2 linked regions of the Kribbella solani genome follow. The protein of the gene in region 1 interacts with the protein of each later gene in a pairwise test. Links are inferred from orthologs where the notes say so. Each region holds a gene or a part of one and is shown in the gene's direction. Other genes may lie near its edges.

Region 1 (3,177 bases):
GGGCGGGACGTGGCGTCGTTCAGTACCGCGGACTCCGGCGAAGGCGACCTGCTGGCGGCGGCGATGGGGCAAGGAACAGTTCACGACGAGGTCGGAGGAGTACGGTGACCGACGTACAGGACAAGGCCGTGGCGGCGACACCGGTCGGGCAGTCGTCCGCCGGAGTGGCCGCGACGCTGTTCCGGTTCCAGAGCGTGTTCGGGCTGATCGCGGTGTTCATCGCGGCGATCATCTTCTCGCCGCGGAAGAACGGCGACATCCTCTTCATCAGCGCCGACAACCTGGCGAACGTGGTCCGGGCGGTGTCCGAGATCGGCATCATCGCGGTCGGGATGACGTTCGTGATCCTGATCGGCGGCATCGATCTCTCGGTCGGCGCGGTACTCGGGCTCGCGGCGGTCGGTTCGGCGGTCCTGATGGTGGAGAACGACTGGGGCTTCCTGCCGTCGGTCGTGCTCGTACTCCTGATCGGCCTGGTCTTCGGTGCGCTGCAGGGCATCGCGACCGCGATGATCGGGATCCAGTCCTTCATCGTGACGTTGGCAGGCTTACAGATAGCCAGAGGTCTGGCCCGGATCTGGTCCGGTGGCCAAGGCGTCGCGATCGCGTACGGCGACGGGCCGAACGAGGCGCCGACGTCGTTCGCGCTGCTCGGCGAGCGAACCTTCGGCGGCCTGGTACCGATCCCGGTGCTGATCTTCGCCGTGGTCGCGATCGCCGCGGTGGTGTTTCTCCGGATCAGTGCGTTCTCCCGGCATCTGTACGCGGTCGGCGGCAACGAGAAGGCGGCCCGGCTGTCCGGCGTACCGGTGGTGCGGGTGAAGATCGCGGTGTTCGCGATCTGCGGGCTGCTCGCGTCGCTGGCCGGGATCGTGCACGCCGTCCAGCTCAACCAGGGCAGCCCGAACGACGGGATCGGGTACGAGCTGGACGCGATCGCCGCGGTGGTGATCGGTGGGACCAGCCTGGCCGGCGGCCGCGGCTCGGTGGCCGGAACGGTGGCGGGCGCGCTGCTGCTCGGCGTCCTGAACAACATCCTCGCCCTGAACAACATCGACTCCAACATCCAGCTCCTGATCAAGGGCCTGGTGATCGTCGCCGCCGCCGCGCTGCAACGACTCCGTCCCACCTCGTAGCCCCACTTCGTAAGGCCCACCCCGTAAGGAAGGTTCGTCATGCGTTCTGTGAAAATCCCCGTTGCCGCGGCTGCCGTTGCCGCGCTGGTACTGGCCGGGTGCGGCACCACCAGCGACAAGACCTCGGGCGCCTCGCCCGGCGCGTCCAAGTCCTGCAAGGGGGCCGACGGCAAGTACACGATCGGGATGAGCCAGGCGAACGTCGCCGAGCCGTACCGGCAGCGGATGGACGACGACATCAAGACCGCCGCCAAGGACGTACCGCAGTTCGACGTGAAGTTCGCCGACGCGGCGCAGGACAACGCCAAGCAGGTCGCGGACGTGGAGAACTACATCACCCAGCAGATCGATTTGCTGATCATCAGCCCGAACGAGGCCAAGCCGCTGACCGCGGTGGTGAAGAAGGCGTACGACAAGGGCATTCCGGTGATCGTGCTGGACCGGAAGGTCGAGGGTGACGCGTACACCGGGTTCATCGGCGGCGACAACGTGCAGATCGGGCGCGAGGCCGGCAAGTACATCGCCGAGAAGCTGCTGCCTTCGGGCGGGAACGTGGTGGAGCTCAAGGGACTTGCCGGCGCGACGCCGCAGGCCGAGCGGCACGAGGGGTTCGTCGAGGGGATCAAGGGCAACCCGAAGGTCAAGGTGATCGCCGGCGCGAGCGGTGACTGGCTGCGGGAGAAGGGCCAGGCGCAGATGGACGCGCTGCTGAAGGCGAACCCGAAGATCGACGTGGTGTTCTCGCACAACGACCCGATGGCCGAGGGCGCGTACCTGGCCGCGAAGGCGGTCGGCCGGGAGAAGGAGATGAAGTTCACCGGCATCGACGCGCTGCCGATCCCGTCCGGCGGGATCAAGGCGGTCGAGCAGGGCCGGCTGGCGGCCACCTTCACGTACCCGACCAACGGCAAGGAGGCGATCGCGGCCGCGAAGAAGATCCTGGTCGACTGCGGCACGATCGAGAAGACCCAAACCCTGCCGACCCAAACCATCGACGCCTCCAACGCCGCCAAGGTCTACGCCGAGGAGAACCCGAACGGCTGACCCCGGCAGCTCCTACGATCAAACGATCGTTCGAATGCCTGGTGCCAAGGAGGACAGCGATGGTTTCCGAGAGAGATGAAAAGGCCGGCAAGGCTGCCAACAAGGCTTTCGAGTTGTACACGACCGAGGTCAATCGGGCGATGGACGAGGCGGAGGTCGCGAACAAGGACGTCCAGGCCGCGGCGAAGAAGGCCGGCAGCAAACTGGGCCGATCCGACGGTGCACAACAGCAGAACCTCTTCGGCCGGCGTTCCGGTCGTGGTGGGAGCGGGCGGGGCTGAGCTCGCTCAGGTCCGGTGGGAGCTGGCTCGTTCCAGTAGGCGGGCTCCCAGGGTGGTCGTGGTCGCGGGGCGGGTGCTGTCGGCGATTCTTGCCAGCAGCAGGCGCGCGGCCGCGGTGCCGAGCTCGTACGCCGGCTGGGCGACCACTGACAACGGCGGATCGACCAGCTCGGCCCACGGCGCGTCGTCGAAGGTGACCAGGCCGAGGTCGCGCCCGGTCCGTACGCCCCGCTCCCGCAGGGCTTGCAGGACGCCGACCGCCATCGCGCTGTTCGCGATCAGCAGCGCGTCCGGTGGTTCCGGCTGGGACAACAGCTCTAGCGCCGCGCGACGCGCTCCGGCCGCCTTGTACTCACTCCGGCGGACCAGTTTGGGCGTACTCCGGCGGCGCGCGGCTTTGAGCGCGTCGCGATAGCCGGCGAGCCGATCGTCGGCGGTGCGGACGCCGGCCGGCCCGGTCACGCAACCGATCCGTTGGTAGCCCTGGGCAATCAAATGCGCGGTCGCCTCCCGGGCCGCGAGCCGGGTGTCGACCAGGACGACGTCGCTGTCGTGACCGGGCAGCGGGCGGTCCACCGCGACGTACGCGGTCCCGCGCGCGGCCAGTTTCGCGACCGCCGTGGCCGGGCCGCTCGGGGACAGGATCACGCCCGCGACCCGTTCCTGGATCGCGATGTCGACGTACCGGTTCTCCTTCTCCGCGCTCTCGTCGGAGT
Region 2 (4,078 bases), 1.3 Mb from region 1 along the record:
GCGACCGCCGTCAGGACAGCCTTCGTCGCCTGTCCTTCCACCGCACGGGCCGCCACCGCGACCACCAGCGCCGGCCCGGACGGACCGTCGTACCGGCCGCCGACCGCGGTTCTGGAGGCCCCCGGCCGGACCCGCAGCAGAATTCTCATGGCCGAATTCCTACCGCACCACCGATTAACGATTCGTAGTCACCCGGTACGACGCCGTACACTGACAACCGCGAACCGCAAGGCAGTGATGGGGCCATCACCCCGGAGCCGCCGGAAGAACAGTCCGTCAGGGACCTATTAGAACCGGCAGCGTCGCGGCAAGGAAGTGGGTGACCACAACTGAGGGTCACCAAGGAGGGTGGTACCGCGCGGTAACCGGCTGAGTCCGGTCACTTCGTCCCTCGTCAGCGGCGGCAGATGCGACGAAGGACACACGAAGATGGCGGCAGACACCCCGGCAGTTCCCTCGGCAGTCCCCTCTCCGGGCCCGTGGCGGCAGGTTCCGGCCCAGGTCGACTTCCCGGCGCTCGAGCGCGAGGTGCTGGCACTCTGGGACGAGCACGACACGTTCGCGAAGAGCCTCGAACAGTCCACCGGCGGTCAGCCGTGGACGTTCTCCGAAGGGCCGCCGACCGCGAACGGCATGCCGGGTACGCACCACATCGAGGCCCGCGTCTTCAAGGACGTGTTCCCGCGCTACAAGACCATGAAGGGCTTCTGGGTCGAGCGCAAGGCCGGCTGGGACTGCCACGGGCTCCCGGTCGAGGTCGCGGTGGAAAAGGAGCTCGGCTTCAGCGGCAAGAACGACATCGAGGCGTACGGCATCGCCGAGTTCAACGCCAAGTGCCGTGAATCGGTCCTGCGCCATGTGGACGCCTTCAAGGAGCTCACCGTCCGGATGGGCTACTGGGTCGATCTCGATCACCCGTACAAGACCATGGACCCGCAGTACGTCGAGTCGGTCTGGTGGTCGCTGAAGCAGATCCACGACAAGGGCCTCCTGGTCGAGGACTACCGGATCACGCCGTACTGCCCGCGCTGCGGCACCGGACTGTCCGACCACGAGCTGGCACAGGGCTACGAGACAGTGGTCGACCCGTCGGTGTACGTGCGCTTCCCGCTCACCTCTGGTCCGCTGGCCGGCAAGGCGTCGCTGCTGGTCTGGACGACGACGCCCTGGACGCTGGTGTCCAACACCGCGGTCGCTGTGCACCCAGACGTCGAGTACGTCGTAGCTACTGATGGCACCGAGTCACTGGTAGTGGCGGAGCCGCTGCTGGAGAAGCTCGGTGAGGGCTGGACCGTCACGGAGCGCTACACCGGCCGCGACATGGAGCGCTGGGCGTACCAGCGTCCGTTCGAGCTCGTGCCGTTCGACGAGCCGGCGCACTACGTCGTGCTCGCGGAGTACGTGACCACCGAGGACGGTACTGGTCTCGTGCACCAGTCCCCCGCTTTCGGCGCGGACGACCTTGCGGTCGGGCGTGCGTACAACCTGCCCGTGGTGAACCCAGTGGATTCCAGCGGTCACTTCAACGCTGAGGTACCGCTGGTCGGCGGGCAGTTCTTCAAGAAGGCCGACGAGGACCTGGTCAAGGACCTGTCCGAGCGTGGCGTGCTGTTCAAGCACGTGCCGTACGAGCACCCGTACCCGCACTGCTGGCGCTGCCACACCCCGGTCATGTACTACGCGCTGCCCTCCTGGTACATCCGCACCACTCAGGTGAAGGACGCCCTGCTCCGGGAGAACGAGAAGACCAACTGGTACCCGGAGTCGGTCAAGTGGGGCCGGTACGGCGACTGGCTGCGCAACAACATCGACTGGGCGGTCTCCCGGTCGCGCTTCTGGGGTACGCCGCTGCCGATCTGGCGCTGTGGTGAGGACCACCAGGTGTGCGTCGGCTCACTCGCCGAGTTGGGTGAGCTGGCCGGCCGGGACCTGAGCGCCACCGACCCGCACCGGCCGTACGTGGACGACATCACCTTCGACTGCCCGGCCTGTGGTGCCGAGGCGCGCCGCGTGCCCGAGGTGATCGACGCCTGGTACGACTCGGGCTCGATGCCGTTCGCGCAGTGGGGGTACCCGTGGGCGGAGGGCTCGAAGGAGAAGTTCGAGCAGACGTACCCGGCCGACTTCATCGCCGAGGCGATCGACCAGACCCGTGGCTGGTTCTACACGCTGATGGCGATCGGCACGCTGGTCTTCGACGAGTCGTCGTACCGGAACGTGGTCTGTCTCGGGCACATCCTGGCCGAGGACGGCCGGAAGATGTCCAAGCACCTGGGCAACATCCTGGAACCGATCCCGCTGATGGACAGCCACAGCGCGGACGCGGTGCGCTGGTTCATGGCCGCCTCCGGGTCGCCGTGGAAGGCACGGGGCATCGGCCCGAACGTACTGAACGAGATCGTCCGGAAGGTGCTCATCACCTACTGGAACACGGTCGCGTTCCACGCCCTGTACGCACGCCTGGCCGACTGGTCTCCGGCCGACGCGCCCGCCGTCGGGGAGCGTTCGGTGCTGGACCGCTGGCTGGTCAGCGAAACGCACCGGCTGGTCCGGGACACCGACGAGGCCTACGCGGCGTACGACACGCAGCGCCTCGGTCTGCTGATCAACTCGTTCGTCGACGTGCTCTCGAACTGGTACGTCCGCCGCTCGCGCCGCCGGTTCTGGGCCGGTGACGCCGGCGCGCTGGCGACGCTGCACGAGACGCTCGACGTACTCACCCGGGTGATGGCGCCGCTGATGCCGTTCGTCACCGAGCGGGTCTGGCAGGACGTGTTCCGTCCGGTCACGCCCGGGCTGCCCGAGTCGGTCCACCTGAGCAGCTTCCCGGCGTACGACGAGACGCTGATCGACGACGTACTGGCCCAGCACATGTCGATGGCCCGGCGGGTGGTCGAGCTCGGCCGGTCCGCCCGTGCCGAGGCGAAGGTGAAGACGCGGCAGCCGCTCGCCCGCGCGCTGGTCGGGTCGGCAGCGATCGCCGACCTGTCCCCCGAGCTGCTGCAGGAGATCGCCGACGAGCTGAACGTCGGCACGGTCGCGCCGCTGTCGTCGGCGGGAGCGGACCTGGTCGAGTTCTCCGCGAAGGGCAACTTCCGGGAGCTGGGGAAGCGGTTCGCGAAGCAGACTCCGGTCGTCGCCGCCGCGATCGCCGCGGCCGATGCCGGCGCGCTCGCCGCCGCGTTGAAGGCATCCGGCACGGCCACCGTGGTGGTGGACGGCGAAGAGGTTCAGGTCGGCGAGTCCGAGGTGCTGCTGTCCGAGCGGCCGAAGGAAGGCTGGTCGGTGGTGAACGAACAGGGCGAGACCGTTGCCCTCGACCTCGAAGTCACACCGGAGTTGCGACAGGCCGGTCTGGCGCGCGAGGTGGTCCGTACGCTGCAAGAGGCGCGGAAGAACGCCGGGCTCGAGGTGTCGGACCGGATCCAGGTCTGGCTCACCTCGACCGACGCCGAGCTGACCGATGCCCTCGGCAAACACGCCGACGAGATCGCCCGCGAGGTCCTGGCCACCACACTGACCCAGTCGGCCCCGTCAACTCCGGCCGACCTGGTCACCGGCACCGAAGCCGACCTGCAGCTCACCTACTGGCTCACCAAGGCCTGACCGGCCCCAGCTATTTGAGAGGTTCACCCGCCGAATCGCCCCTTCACCACTCGCATCCGGGTGGTGAAGGGCACATTCGAGAGGTGAACCTCTCAAATGGCGTTCAGGGGTACGGCCGGTGGTGACGGCCGGGGGTGTTACTGGGTGTTGTTCCGGCGGGACACTGGGTGAGAAGTGCCCGGACATGCCGAAGGGCGGTGCCGCCGGAAAGCACCGCCCTTGCGAGCTACTTACAGCTCAGTGATCTTTAGACGCCGTGGCCGTGAGCCTGGGCGCGGGCCTCCGGACGGAAGCCGTTCCGCGGGCTGAGCGTGTCGTCGCCGTTGCCGAGCGCCTTCAGCTGCTCGGTGAAGTACGTCTTCAGGCGGCTGCGGTACTCCCGCTCGTACGCGTGCAGGTCGTCGATGGTGCGCTCGAGCTGGCCCTTCTGCTTCTCCAGGGTGCCGAGCATCTGGGCGCGCCGCTCGGCGAT

The links.
Region 2: the proteins of HDA44_RS17990 (region 1) and ileS interact in binary tests that used the Escherichia coli proteins (3 or more experiments, as listed by UniProt). The link is inferred for Kribbella solani from one-to-one orthologs.

What each region holds. Positions count from the first base shown.
Region 1 is NZ_JACHNF010000001.1:3,965,581-3,968,757, reverse strand. What follows is about bases 311-3,177. They hold HDA44_RS17990 (substrate-binding domain-containing protein), read left to right. Parts: upstream 311-1,175; coding sequence 1,176-2,180; downstream 2,181-3,177. Other genes in these bases: HDA44_RS17980 (LacI family DNA-binding transcriptional regulator), read right to left, coding at 2,468-3,177; HDA44_RS17985 (hypothetical protein), read left to right, coding at 2,240-2,461; HDA44_RS17995 (ABC transporter permease), read left to right, coding at 311-1,136. In the rest of the region: HDA44_RS18000 (sugar ABC transporter ATP-binding protein), read left to right, coding at 1-108; more of HDA44_RS17995, read left to right, coding at 105-310. UniProt on the Escherichia coli protein: Part of the ABC transporter complex RbsABC involved in ribose import. Binds ribose. Also serves as the primary chemoreceptor for chemotaxis.
Region 2 is NZ_JACHNF010000001.1:2,617,246-2,621,323, forward strand. What follows is about bases 39-3,806. They hold ileS (isoleucine--tRNA ligase), read left to right. Parts: upstream 39-429; coding sequence 430-3,606; downstream 3,607-3,806. Other genes in these bases: HDA44_RS11735 (DUF167 domain-containing protein), read right to left, coding at 39-149. Outside these bases: more of HDA44_RS11735, read right to left, coding at 1-38; HDA44_RS11745 (DivIVA domain-containing protein), read right to left, coding at 3,854-4,078. UniProt on the Escherichia coli protein: Catalyzes the attachment of isoleucine to tRNA(Ile). As IleRS can inadvertently accommodate and process structurally similar amino acids such as valine, to avoid such errors it has two additional distinct tRNA(Ile)-dependent editing activities.